DNA from 2 places in the Vreelandella gomseomensis genome. Region 1 is predicted to be linked to the other one. Evidence: predicted binding sites of a transcription regulator. Region 1 holds the regulator's gene; the other holds the start of a gene.
What was found. Region 1 encodes FliA, which starts transcription of late flagellar genes. Its sites were predicted from a motif close to CTAAAGTTNNNNNNNNNNCNGCCGATA; they were not measured.

Region 1 (7,148 bases):
CTCAACGCCGCCAGCCAGCCTGAAACCCTGGAGGAAGTGGTGCTGCGTTATCGACAGGCCGCTCGGGCCGCCGGCGCTGAGCTTGATGACTGCATCATCACCAAGCAGGATGAGGCCGGCCGGCTGGCGCCGATACTCGATATCGTCATGCGCCATGGCATGCGCGTGCTGTTTGGCGCCTACGGCCAGCAGGTTCCCGAGGATATGGCCCTGGCCGACCCCGCCGCCCTGGTGGATCAGGCACTCGATAGCGCCGTGACCAGCACCACGAACGCCCCGGCCGCAACGGCACCGATCAGCATGCCGCGCTGGTCGCGGGATGTATTGGGGCAGGGGCGCCGCCTGTCGTCGCTGTTTGCCCGGCTGCGCGAACGCATGGTGGGCTTCGAGCGTCTCGAGGGCGTCTGGGACATCGCCAATCTGCCTGGCGTACTGCAGGATCAGCGCCTCGATGCGCTGCTCCAGGGCTACCCGCCGCCCCAGCGCATGCTGGGTATGGCCTGGTCGCCGCGGCGCAACGAACGCGGCTGTGACTGGGCGATGCCCGATATCGGCCTGGATGCCGATGGCGCCTGGATGGCGCTGCCCTGGCTCCAGCACCGTCAGCCCGCTGGCTGGCAGCCGCGCATGGCCACCTTCAGCGAGCGCGACGGCGTCGCTGTTCACCTGCTGCCGGCATTACCCGACGGCGACACCCTGAGTTGGTTAGAGCACCAATACCTGACCTGGGTCAGTCTGGCCCCCCCGGCATTGCGGGTACACTTGCACGGTGAACGCCATGCGCTGCGCCAGCTGTTTGCCGAAAGCACCCTCAATCATCACGTCAAGGTGCGTTTTCGAGGCCAGCCAATGACGCTGTGGACTGCCTATGTCGAAGTCAGCGATGCAGCCGGGCGGGCGCTGCTCGCTTGGTACGGCGAAGTGCGCGACCCGGAAAGCGCCAAGGTGGTGACCCGCCGCTACTGGCTGACCCCCGCGCGTCTGGGCAATGACGTCTTGAGCCTGCTGGTGACCCAGCTGCAGAGCGAAGGGCTGGCAGCGCTGACGCGACGCGCCTGGCAGCAGTTGAAAGACGCCGACAGCGGCGAGGTCAGCCCCGAAGTGCGCTTGCTGATGGCCAGCGGCATCGCCGCAGTGGCGGGACATCTGGACTGTGCCGACGATGAAGCCGCCGTGACACTGCACAGCGATGTATTGAACCTGCTGTCAAGTCGGCGGCGTCGCCGTGACACGGCGCTGCTCGATGCGCTGGTCTATGCCTTCATGGCCCGGGACGCGATTCGCCAGCTGGGCAGCGTCAACCGTGAGGGCTTGACATGAGCGCTCAGGATCAAGCCGCCGGGCTGCGCAAATGGGCGGATCTGCAGCGTCAGCAGCGCGGCGATGAAGCGCCTCCCGAGGCGGTAGATGCCCCTGGGCCCATGGCCTATCAGGAGCCCATCGTGCCCGGCGCGGCCGCGATGACCCCGCCGGTGACCCCGCCGGCGCCCAAGACGCCTCTGATGGTGGTCGGCCTGCCCGCTGATGAACCGGCTCAGGTACGCAAGGTCAGCGCGCGTCTGGGTCAGTGGGCCGCCCTGGGGCGCGCCTGGGCCAAGGATCCCGCCGACTGGGATATCCGGATCGTGATGCCGGACGCCCCAGCGCTTGCCGAGCTGAGTCAGACACATCGGCGCTGGGCGCTGTGGGTGAGCAGCGATGCCGAGGCATTCGGGCGCATGTATCATGTCGTCAAGCAGCTTCATCAGCACAATGGCCCGCAGCGCTTGCTGGCGCTCCACGAACCGCACCTGCCCAGGCAGGGGCTGTTGGAAAACCTGCGCCAGGCGGCGGATCGCTATTTCGGGATCGAGCTGCTGCTGTTGGCCCGCTGACCCCGGCGAAGGCCGGTAAAGCGACTAATAAACGAGGCTTATTCGCTCATGAAAAGGAATGAAGCATGCTAGGCTGGTGGCGTCATGCAATGGGTCTTATGGTATTCGTCCTGGCTTTCGGCTCCATGGCGCAGGCGGCGCCCGGCAGCTGGGTCGCTCAGGTGCCGGGCCTACTGGTGACCATGAGCGACCGTGCCAGCCGCAGCGATGAGGTTCGCCCTCCCGCAGGCATGGTCGCGCAGTCGGCGGTTATCGGGCGTATCCAGTGGCAGTACCAGCATGCCCCGGGCGCCGCACTGCGGGCCTGGCTTTGCCATCCCGAGCGCTGCGTGGCCCTGTCCGGGATGCGCGGGGAAACCCGCGCCTTGTCCGGACTGAAGGCGACAACGCCGCTGCATTTTCAATTTGTGCTGCGGCCAGGACAGCGGCCCGTCAGCGTCAAAGGGCTGCAGATGATTATAAATTACCAGTGAGTCAAAGGTGGTTTAGCCGCGAGGCAATAGGATGTACACAGCACAAGGCAGGATCAAACAAAGTGAGCTGATGACGGAGTACATGCCACTGGTAAGACGTCAGGCCTTGACGCTGCAGGTCAGGCTACCCGCCAGCATCGAGCTGGACGACCTGATCCAGGCGGGCATGATGGGGCTGCTGGAGGCGCTGGGCCGTTTCGATGCCACCCAGGGGGCTACCTTTGCGACGTTTGCCAGCCAGCGTATCCGCGGCGCCATGGTGGACGAGCTGCGCACCCGTGACTGGCTGCCGCGCAGTGTCCGACGCTCGGCCAGGGCCGTGGATGAAACCGTCCGGCGACTCGAGCAATCGCTGGGCCGCGCCCCTGAAGAGGGGGAGATCGCCGAGGCGCTGGCGATGTCGCTGGGGGACTATCAGCAGCTGCTCCACGATACCAACAGCGGTCAGCTACTGCCCTTTGAAGAACTGGTGGCCGACGGCGCCGAACCCTATAATCGCGAGATCGGGAGTTCGCCGTTCGACCACCTACTTGATGCCCAGCAGCGGGAAACCCTGGAGGCCGCCATCGAGGCGCTCCCCGAGCGTGAAAAGCTACTGATGGCGCTTTACTATCAGGAAGAGCTGAACCTCAAGGAAGTCGGCGCCGTGCTTGGCGTCACGGAGTCACGCGTCTCCCAGTTGCACAGCCAGGCGGTCAGCCGCCTGCGCGCAAAGTTGAACGACTCGGCGTAGGTGTCTACCGCCGGCGGCGCAGCTTCCGGCCATGATGCTACTTTAACGCCTGGATTAATGCTTTAAGGAGCACCCCCATGAACCCATCGACGCTGATTGGTATTCTCGCCAGCATACTGCTGCTGGTAAGCGTCCTGTTTTTTACCGCCGAGTCACCGGGGAGCTTCCTCAATGTGCCGGGGCTGGCGATCGTGGTGACCGGCACCCTTGCGGCCACCTTCATCAGCTACCCGCTCAAGGAAGTGCTGCGTGTCGTACGTCTCGTCGGGCTCGTATTCCGCCGTGAAAATACCTACGTGCGTGACGATATCAATGAGCTCGTGTCCATGTCGCGGCTGTGGTTCAAGGGCGATGTGCGCGCCGTCGAGCAGGAGCTTGAAAACACCCGCAATCCCTTCCTGCGAACCGGTATTCAACTGGTCATTGCCAACACCAAGGAAGACGAGATCTTCGACATGCTGCGCTGGCGCATTGCGCGCCTCAAGGCGCGAGAGCACGCCGAAGCGCAGATCTTTCGTACCATGGCGACCTATGCCCCGGCGTTCGGCATGATCGGCACGCTGGTGGGTTTGGTGAACATGCTCGAGGTCATGGACTCCGGCAACCTGGACGTGATCGGGCCGCGCATGTCCGTGGCGCTGCTGACCACCTTCTATGGCATCCTGCTGGCCAACCTGGTGTTCAAGCCGATTGCGGTGAAGCTTGAACGGCGTACCGAAGAGCGTCTGATTACCATGAACATGGTGCTGGAAGGCATTTCGCTGATCACCAAGCGCCGCCTGCCGTCGTTCATCGAAGAAACGCTCAATTCGTTTGTCGCCAACTATCACGACGAAATCCGCGAGCCTGACGTCAAGAAGCCGCGTACCTCAACCAGCGCCGCCGCCAAAGGGTAGTCACTATGCTAGATGGGCATACGCGGCAAATGCTTGAGCCGCCGGTCACCGGCGGCGGGGACGAGGAAAGCTGGCTAACCAGCTATCTCGATGTGCTGACGCTGCTGATTACCCTGTTCGTGCTGCTCCTCTCGTTGGCCCCGCCTGGCGGCAACGACGAGGGTGCCGCCGGCAGTGTTGCCGAGGTGTCCCCTGGCGCCATTGAAGACCTTCCGCTGGCCACCCTGGCGGCCGGTATCCAGCCGCGACACAGCGGCGTGCAGCCGCGCTTTGATGGCATCAGCATTCCCGGTGTGGATGTTTCCCAGGGCCAGGAAGGCGTGACGCTGCGTATCAATGAGAGTCTGCTGTTCGACAGCGGGCGGGCACGGCTCACTGAGCAGGGTCGCGATCTGGTTGCCAGCCTGGTGGACGTGCTGAACGCCTTCGAAGGGCAGGTGTCGGTTGAGGGCCACACGGATAACGTGCCCATCTCTACCTCACGCTTTCCTTCCAACTGGGAGCTGTCATCGGCGCGGGCCATTGCGGTGGTGCGCCACCTGGAAAGCCTTGGGCTCGATGATTCCCGTATGCGGGCCGTCGGCTATGCTGATACCCAACCCATGGAGAGTAACGCAACGTCGCAGGGGCGAGCCGCCAACCGCCGCGTTGAACTGCTGCTGCGCCAGCGGTCAACGCAAGAATAAGCCAGCCCCTCGCCAGTATCAGCCGGTTTCATGACGCGTGCTTGCATTGTCGCTGCATGCGGGTCAGCGCCTGGCCGGCGCCCTCAAGGCTGAATGTCATGTACCAGGGATCCCGCTCGCCCTGGTCGAAGCCCAGAAAGATCTGTTCCCCGTCGCCCATGTCGGCGATCAGCTGATGGATATCGTCCAGGTAAAAATGCACGTAGAAACCGTCATCGGCGCGCTCGGTAATGAATTCGGCCACGCTGTAGACACGCTCGCGTTCGTCGACGCGCAACCGGGCGGGCACCAGGTTGACCGTGCGACTTTCACCCTGGATTTCGCCCAGCGTCACGCGCATCTCCAGCCAGGGCAGGTCGCAAACCCCCGGGGTGGCGTTGACGCTCAGGGTGGCATCGGCGTAGCTGTGGGTTTCCACCGCGCGAAAATGCCGCTCGTCGCCAAGGGTTAATACCATCGATTGCCAATGGTCGTGGCGCTGGTCGTCTGTCACGTTATACGAGACGGCGTGTGCTGACGGCAGCGACAGAAGCAGAGTCGTGCCGAGCGTTGCCCAGGCCAGTGCGGTGTAGAAGCGAGACGTTAACTGCATAAAAAGACCCATGGTGAGGAAAACCTTAGCCTATCGTCTGAGCGTTGGAGTCAAAAGACTAAGGCGCTGATTTTTCTATATATGGTAGAAAAAAAATAAAAAGGCAGCCGATGTAGTGCTGCGCCCAGGCTATACTTGATGCAGTTGACCCGTATAATCGCCCCGTCAAGCGCCATTTTGACCGCCGTTAAGGAGTTGCGCGACATGAGTACTGCCACCCAGGCCATGAACACGTCTAACGACGTACCGCTGCAGGCACCCTCTAAGGAAATCTGGGACGCCAAATACCGTCTCAAGGATCGCCATAGCCAACCGGTGGATCAGGACGTGGGCGCCACCTTCGAACGGGTGGCCAAGGCGCTGGCGGATGTGGAAGGCGACAACGCCGCCGAGTGGCTGCCCAGGTTTCGCTGGGCCCTGGAGCACGGGGCCATTCCCGCCGGGCGGATCCTCTCCAACGCGGGAGCGGAAGCCTACAAACCCGCGGTTAGCCTGATCAACTGCACGGTGTCGCGCACCATTCGCGATTCGATGCGCGATATTCTCGACTCCGTGGTAGACGCGGGGATGACGCTCAAGTCCGGTGCTGGCATCGGCTACGACTTTTCCACGCTGCGTCACAAGGGCGCCTTTGTGTTTGGCGCCGGTGCCGGTACCAACGGCCCCCTGGCGTTCATGGATATCTACGACAAGATGTGTTTTACCGTCGCCTCGGCGGGCGGTCGCCGCGGTGCGCAGATGGGCACCTTCGACGTTGGCCATCCGGACGTGCGCGAATTTATCCAGGCCAAGCGCGAAGCCGGGCGGCTGCGCCAGTTCAACTTGAGCCTGCTGATTACCGACGAGTTCATGGAGGCCGTGAAGTACAACGCCGACTGGCCGCTGGCCTTCCCGCTGCACCCCGGCGAGAAGGACGACGTCAGCGCCGAGGACATCATCTATCGCGACTGGCCGGTGGTCGAGGACGGCTACACGGTCGACGATGAGGGCCGCGTGGCCTGCCGCGTGGTCGAGGTCATCAAGGCGCGGGAGCTGTGGGACACCATCATGGCCTCGACCTACGACTACGCGGAGCCCGGCTTTATCCTGATCGACCAGGTCAACCGCATGAACAACAACTGGTTCTGCGAAGATATCCGCGCCACCAATCCCTGTGTGACAGCGGATACTTGGATTCATACGTCGAAGGGGCCGCGTCAGGTTTCGCAGCTTATTGGCCAGCCTTTTACGGCAATCATTGATGGTCAAGCTTATCAAAGTGGCTCTGATGGCTTCTTTTTAACCGCTAAAAAGCCTGTGATTCGACTGCAAACGGCGGAAGGTTATGCGCTCAAGCTGACCAGTGACCATCGGGTGCGCCGTGTATCAGCTTTTACCAGGTATCGCACAGAAACCGAGTGGTGTGCCGCAGGCGATCTGCAGGCTGGTGATCGCGTGCTACTCAATGATCATCGCGATGCTCCCGAGTGGGGGGGCAGGCTTAATGAAGCACAGGGGTACCTGTTGGGGCTACTCGTCGGCGACGGCACGCTCAAAGCTGATAAAGCGGTTTTATCTGTGTGGCCGCAAGCAGCGGTTGCTAACGGTAGCGACAGCTTTTTCGGTAAGGGCGTCAGTTCCATAATGGCATTAGCAGAAGAGGCTGTAAGGAGCCAGTCTCATCGTGCGGATTTCGCAGGTTGGCACAAGGTAAGTGGCCGTAACGAATACCGGCTTTCAACCGCGGCACTGCGAAAGCTGGCAATAGAGATGGGCATGCAGCCCGGCAATAAGGCGATTACACCTGAGCTGGAGCAGGCGTCGTCGGACGGTTACGTTGGCTTTTTGCGTGGCTTTTTTGATGCAGATGGCTCGGTTCAAGGTGGTCAAGAAAAAGGGGTAAGTGTTCGTTTGG
Region 2 (7,148 bases), on a different contig from region 1:
ATCGCGGGGATCACGATAACTAGGCCCGGCCCTTTTACCTTCTGATAGCGGCCCAGAAAGAACACCACGCCGCGCTTGTATTCCGGCAGTATGCGGATGGAGGCGGCGATGAGTAGCACCACCAGTACGACTGGAACAAGATACGAGAGAATCATGGGGCACCTCGTTTAGCGGATGATCAATTACCTGACGACGGCCACCAGGGCCAGGGTCGCTAGGGATGTGAGACATAGACCGTCAAGCCTTCAAGACGCACGACCTTCAGTGCGTCACCCTGCTTGACGGGAGCATCGCTTACCGCATTCCAACGCTCGCTGTGCAGCCAGACGTGGCCGTTGGTTTCAAAATCTTCCAGGGCAACGGCACTGGCACCTATCATCTGCTCGATACCCGTATGTGCCGGGCGTCGGCGCAGCGTTGCAAAACGCGTCAAGGTCCACAACATCAGTCCGCCGGATACCAGCGCCACGCCGCCAATCAATGGCAACGAAATGGCCAGGTACTCGGCATCCATCAGCATGACCGACCCCAGCACAAAGGCAATAATCCCGCCCACTCCCAGTACACCAAAGCTGGGCATTAACGCCTCGCCCACCATCAGCGCCAATCCCACGATGATAAGCGCCAGGCCCGCATAATTGATCGGCAGCATCTGAAAGGCAAAGAGAGCCAACAACAGCGAAATAACCCCGATGGTGCCAGGGAACAGGCTGCCAGGGCTCGAAAGCTCGAAGATCAGCCCGTAAAAGCCGATGATCAGCAGGAAGTAGGCAATATTGGGGTTGGTAATCAGCGAAAGCAGCTCTGTGCGCCAATCCGGATCAAAGCGCTCGATGGCGAGGTCGGCTGTCTCAAGCGTCCGATCACCACCTTCCATGACCACCGTCGTACCGTCTATTTGTGAAAGTAAATCGTTCAGATCCTGCGCAATCACGTCGATGACGTTCTGCTCCAGTGCCTCATTGGCGGTGAGGTTGACCGCCTCGCGCACCGCCGCTTCGGCCCAATCGGCGTTCCGGTCGTGACGCTCGGCCAGGCTGCGGATAAAGCTCACCGCGTCTTCCATGACCTTGCGCTCCATGGCGCTGCTCTCGCTTCCAGACTCGCTTTCACTCTCGCCTTCCGATTGGCCTTCGGCGTTGTCATCCGCTTCATCAGCGCTGCCGGGAAAGCCGGAACCGCCCATCTGCACCGGCGTGGCAGACCCCAGATGGGTTGCCGGCGCCATGGCGGCGACATGGCTGCCATACAGCAGATAAGTGCCCGCACTGGCCGCTCGAGCGCCACTGGGGGAGACATACATAGCCACGGGAATGTCGGCATTCAGCATTTCACGGATCATGTCGCGGGTCGTGTCGACCAGGCCGCCCGGCGTATCCAGCTCAACGACAATCACCTCGCTGTTCTGCTCACGGGCCTTGCGCAGGCCGCGCTCAAGATAATCCTTGGTGGCGGGGCCAATGGCCCCTTCAATGTTCATGACCAGGGCGTTACGCGAAGAGGTCTGTGCCGTGGCCTGCCAGGCGAACGACAGCGCCAGCATCAACAAACCTGCCAGCGATAACCACAGCCAAGGGGATTTGTAAGAAAGGCTTCGCATGTCAGCTCTCCCCGTGCCTCGCGTCCTGAAACCATTGCCTAGCTGCCTGGGTCAGCAGCCATCATATAAGCACGTCCACCACCGGAATCATCATATACAAAACTTACACCCCGTATATTTTATGAACAAGTAATATCGCCACATCAATATACTTTCAACATAGCACTTATGGTGGGTTGGGTAATGAGGCGAAGCGTAAACTTCCTTAGCGGGAAAAATTGACTCGATTTAGCGCCAACCTGGCATTTTTATCCCTATCGGGAAATAAACCTGGGCACGCTGATTCGCCAGGCATGCAGCGCTGGTAGCTGGTAAATCAGGGCGTTTCCACGTAATAGCTGCTCACCCGCCAGGTGCCGTTTTCAAGGTGGGGGGTAACGGTCTCGAGCCGACGTCCGCTGTTCTCGAAGCCGGTTTGGAAGGTGAAGACGATATAGTCGCCGCTCGGCGCACCCGGCATGGACGTCTGGTGGCTGGTACGAACGCGCTTGCGCGAGGCCACTTCGCCAAAGTCCCGGCGTACAAGCTCAATGGTGCGCGCCAACATACCTTGTGAAAGCGGCGCTTTTAAGATCGGCGATGAGGTCTCCCAGGCTTGTTCATAATTACCGTTATCGATCGCTTTCAACCAGGCAAGCGCAGCGGCCTCCGCCTCATTGGCAGTATGGGCCATTACATGCGTACTGAAAGACAGCAGTACGGCCGTGATGATGCAACTGAGTATTTTGGGCATGACTGACTCTCGATACATGGGGACGGTCGAACAACGTCGTCCGATATAAAGAGTTATCGGAAACCGGCGAGGTTTCTTTAGGGGATTTGAGAGATCAGCCAATATCTTTGCAGCGCCCACGCTTGTTGTTACCCACTACAACCCCTGCAGCCACTGGCGAACGGTCGCGATGCCCTCTTCACTGACCACTAGCCCCAGGTGCGATTCGCCTTCCACCGTGGTGATGTCCGCATGGGGCACAAGCGGACGTAGCACGGGTTCGAATTGATCCGCATAAAACGCCTCATCCTCAGCTCCGGTGACCACCAGAACAGGCACCTGCACTGAGCCCAGCGCCTGACGAAAATCAGCCGGACTAAAACCGGTCATCAGCCGATATGAATAGGCGAGCGTCTCTGAGCCATCGCGGTATTCAGACGGCAAGTTGAACCGCAATACATCCGCCCCGTTGAAATGCGTGATGCCAATCGCGTTGAGCATGGAGATCGCCACAATCCTGGCGACACTTGGCTCGGCCCAACCACCGGAATTATCCCGAACAGTGGGCGCATCGTGGCCAAGGTAAGGCGCCAGCAGCAGATACGCCGAGGCAAGGTGCCCATGCTGCCCACCGGCAAAGCGCACCGCGAGCCCGCCCCCGGATGAATGACCACCAACGACCACCCTTGAGACATCGGTGTTGGTGTCTTTTATATGGGCAATAAGGTCCGCCAGGTCATCTTCAAGCTGCCCAATATAGTCGATATCGCCTCGGCGCACCGGCGAAGGACCATGCCCGCGAACATCCGGCGTATAGACACTGGCAGCGCCTGCCGCGGCTAACTCATGGGCGAGCGTTGCCAGGTACCTGCTGTCGGTTCCAGAGCCATGCACGAGGATCAACGCGGTATGGGCGTCACTTGGATAGTGGCGATACGCAAGCGCTGTTCCGTCCCGCGCTTCATACGTTTGCAGCGCGGGCAGCGGGCGTGATTCTTGCACAGAGACCAGCGCTTCAAAATCAAGGCTGTTCGCGTTTGCACCTGTCGACATCGCCAGCAACGCTCCCATGATGGCGATCACCATGCGTTGTCTCACTTACTCCTCCCACAGCCGTCACATCCAAGCTCGCTGCCACTTTCATGCAGTCATCCAGCGTGTTTTGAGCGTAGCAGAATCCGCAATGAGAACATGTCACGACAACGCCCCATGATGGTGGTGTTAGCGAGATAACACTCTCTATAAATGGCCGAATCTACCCCCTTTGTGACCGGACAACGCATCGTTGGCAGGATACGTAGCAGCTAATCTATCACCTCACTTCAACACGATGAGATTAGCCATGACCCACTCTAAAACTGCATTGCTATTAATTGATGTACAGGCCTCTTTCCCCGCCCGAAATTACTGGGATGAAGACCTTGCTCATGACTGGCGCCCTAGGCAAAGGGCCGTGCTAAATGCAGCTCAGGCACACAACATTCCCGTTATCCGCATTCTGCATGAAGAACCCGGCAGCCAAGGGCCTTTTGACCCGGATTATGGCCTTATTCGTCCGCTTGATGATTTTAACGATGACGTAGCAGTCACGTATCATAAACGTGCCCATAATGCCTTCACCGATACCTCGCTTGGGGACTGGTTACGGGAGCACGGCATTGAACGGCTTGCCATTAGCGGCATTCGTACCGAGCAGTGCTGCGAAACCACCGCCCGGATGGCATCAGATTTAGGGTTTAGCGTCGACTTTATCAGCGATGCTACCCTGACCTTCCCCATGACGCGCCACGGCATCACCTGGTCGGCCGATGATATCAAGGCACGCACCGAGCTGGTTCTTGAAGGCCGCTTTGCACGTATTATCAGTACACACGACATGATCAACGAATGGCAAAATACGCGTGAGTGAAGAGCGACCACATAGCCAAGCGCCATCCTCTAGAGCCACCACTTTACGGGTGGCGATACTGATGATGCCCGGCCAGGTGCCACTTGACCTGATTGGCCCGCTACAGGTTTTGCAGTGCGCAGATCGGCTCTCGATAGACGTTCAGGTTCACTATATCGGCCCCACTGCGGCCATACAGTGGTTAGGGCCGCTCACCCTTAGCGGCATTGACCCATTACCTGAACAGCTCTCCCCTCAAGATTTACTGCTGATTCCAGGGCAGTATCGCAATAGTCTTGAGCCATTAGCGCAACAGGAGTGCGTCACTTGGCTCAAGGCGAATGCCCACCATGCGGATACGCTGATGACTGTTTGCTCCGGCACGCTATTACTGGCGGATGCTGGCCTCTTGGAGGGGCGGCGCTGTACCACCCACCACACGCTAATCGAGCAGCTACAAGCCAAAGCCCCACAAGCAGAGGTACAACGTGATTGTATCTTTACCGAGGACGGGCGCTATTTAACCAGCGCTGGGATCTCAACAGGGATCGATACCATGCTCTACTGGCTAACCCGTGCTTGCGGCCATTCACTGGCCTTGGCGGTAGCGCGGGAAATGGTGCTGTATCTTCGCCGCAGCGGCCAGGAGCCTCAGTTGGGCGCCTGGCTTGAGGGGCGTAATCATGTGGATGAACGGCTGCATCGCGTTCAAGATGCCATCTGCGCCGCGCCCTCTCAAAGGTGGCCTATCGAAACGCTGGCGGCTAAAGCCGCCATGAGCGAACGCCATTTCCGGCGTCAGTTCAAACGTCTCACCGGCATGCCGGTGGGCGACTACATCACGGGGTTACGCCTGCAGCGAGCCAAGGCATTAATGACCGAAACGACATGGACGCTTGCGCGCATCGCGGAAGCGTCTGGATTCGGTGATGAGCGGCAACTACGGCGCATCTGGGCTCGCCAGGAAAAAGCGCCGCCTAGCGTATGGCGGCGCTCCCAGATATCTTGATTCATGATTTATTCAGCGTTATTGCACCATCGCATCATCACATGGTGTTGATTTGATAGGAAAAGATACCCCGAACGCAATGTCCGTCATGAACGGCCTGCCTTTCCTGAATCTCGATGTTGGTTAAAAAGTAGCAACCAAAGATCAGTGCAGCTCATGGGAAAGATTAAGCGTGGCGATGCTGTGGTCAAGCGTCTGAAAACTCAACGATGGCTTCAATTTCCACCGCAAACCCCTTCGGCAATGAGCCTACCCCAATGGCAGAACGTGCATGTTCACCGCGCTCACCAAGAACGGTAACAAATAGGTCGGAACAACCGTTGATGACCTCAGTGTGAGAGGTGAAATTTGGATCAGCATTGACCATACCAAACACCTTCACGACACGCTGAACCCGATCAAAGTCACCCAGCGCCTCTTGAACGAGCGCAAGGAGATACAGGCCAACCTCTTGAGCGTACATCCGAGCCTGCTCGACAGTGACGTCCTGCCCAACTTTTGGGACAGCAACGCCCTCTTCTCGCAACGGAGCGCCCTTACCTGACAGATAGAGCATGTTGTCCGAAATGGCATAAGAAAGAAAATTGCCCCTTGGCGTGGTAACGACGGGGAGTTCCAACCCCAACGAACGAATGCGCTCTTCCACCGTTGATTTCATTACTGGCTCCACGTATATTCTGTTAATAATTTTGTGACAACGTGCACTGGTATTGATTTATTAAAGATCTAGGCGATAAACACTCCATTTCTTGATCTCACTGAAACCAAAGCTACTGATAAGATCATAGCCAATATTGAACTCTTTAAGAACACGCATCTCCGTTCTACAGCAATTCTCAGACCGTGACACCTTTAGAGCATGCTGTAGTAATATACTTTTATTTTCATCGCCATCAAAACCATCGATAAAATACAGATCCTCAATATAAAGAACACGGGATCCAACGTAACTCGCAAACTTAAAATTATATATATAGAAGCCAATTGGCTGATTGCCTTGATAAGCCAGCAATGCAAAACAAGCAGGTGTAGGTGCTAAAAAAGCGTCAGCATAACTTTGTCTATCAGCAGTAAAGAGGTGCTTTTGACTTTCGGATTCAGCAAGCTTGATATTCAAGTCATACAGATCGTTGATATTTTCGTTATTCACTCTAGCAATTTCCATTGCTTAACCCCTTATTAACTTTCAATAAATTTTAACGACATAGTAATATGTTTATCTCGATTCAGAGCCAGCTAACTCTGTAGACGCAACAATCATCTACAAGCCCTTTACAACCAATCTAGGCCATGCTTGCAGCCACCGCTTGCCCAATATGCGAGCGCTAAAATCCGTTGGTTTTGGCCGCTTGGGGTTTAATGTAATGGTATAGTCAAACAGAGGCTTAATACCAAAGGGAGCCACAAGGATAACGTCTCCACCATCATCCAAAGCAGCACCTACGGCAGTTTCGACCTCGACCCAGTAACTTATGGCATCTGCAGTGGAAGTATACGGACAGTCCCTATTTCTCTCGTGCATTCTTGCCTGGTTCTTTACCGACCAGGGAAACGTTGAGACTTCTCTTAAGTTTTGCTCAATCCGATTATCGCGGGAATCGCTTATATCGTCAGGGTTGAAGTAAATTAAATCGATGTCGTTAAGAGCCGTCTTCGTCTCAAAACCATGTAACTTGTCCCAAACCAAGTTTCTAACGAATCCAGCAGCGAGACACCACCCTGGCAGCCTCTGCCCAGCCGCTATTTTCAGCGCCTCCATACGGGCAGAATCATTCGTCAGCCATTCTTTGATCAGGGCATCATGTTCCATCTCAGTACCTTACTAATGCGCCTATTTTGAGCTGCTACACGGCGAGAACCAACCAAATATGGGCGTGGTAGTTCTCTACCCCTCCTGTTACAGATCAGCTCCAAAATTGATACCGTCGCTAACTGGCAA

Region 2: QC815_RS06680 (DUF4019 domain-containing protein) is a predicted target of FliA. The motif match lies at 2,388-2,414, and genes of this name have one in related genera.

Annotation. Positions count from the first base shown of each region.
Region 1 covers NZ_JARWAI010000006.1:222,807-229,954, reverse strand. Annotated here, with positions in the region: gene flhF (flagellar biosynthesis GTPase FlhF) at 1-1,320, shown strand, start outside; gene QC815_RS10020 (hypothetical protein) at 1,317-1,874, shown strand; gene QC815_RS10015 (flagellar protein FlhE) at 1,964-2,347, shown strand; gene QC815_RS10010 (RNA polymerase sigma factor FliA) at 2,379-3,080, shown strand; gene QC815_RS10005 (motility protein A) at 3,158-3,976, shown strand; gene QC815_RS10000 (OmpA/MotB family protein) at 3,982-4,662, shown strand; gene QC815_RS09995 (hypothetical protein) at 4,691-5,254, opposite strand; gene QC815_RS09990 (LAGLIDADG family homing endonuclease) at 5,459-7,148, shown strand, end outside.
Region 2 covers NZ_JARWAI010000004.1:177,990-185,137, forward strand. Annotated here, with positions in the region: gene QC815_RS06670 (slipin family protein) at 1-155, opposite strand, end outside; gene QC815_RS06675 (NfeD family protein) at 215-1,600, opposite strand; gene QC815_RS06680 (DUF4019 domain-containing protein) at 1,917-2,333, opposite strand; gene QC815_RS06685 (alpha/beta fold hydrolase) at 2,469-3,410, opposite strand; gene QC815_RS06690 (isochorismatase family protein) at 3,655-4,221, shown strand; gene QC815_RS06695 (GlxA family transcriptional regulator) at 4,271-5,209, shown strand; gene QC815_RS06700 (RidA family protein) at 5,397-5,867, opposite strand; gene QC815_RS06705 (GNAT family N-acetyltransferase) at 5,928-6,374, opposite strand; gene QC815_RS06710 (nucleotidyltransferase family protein) at 6,471-7,019, opposite strand.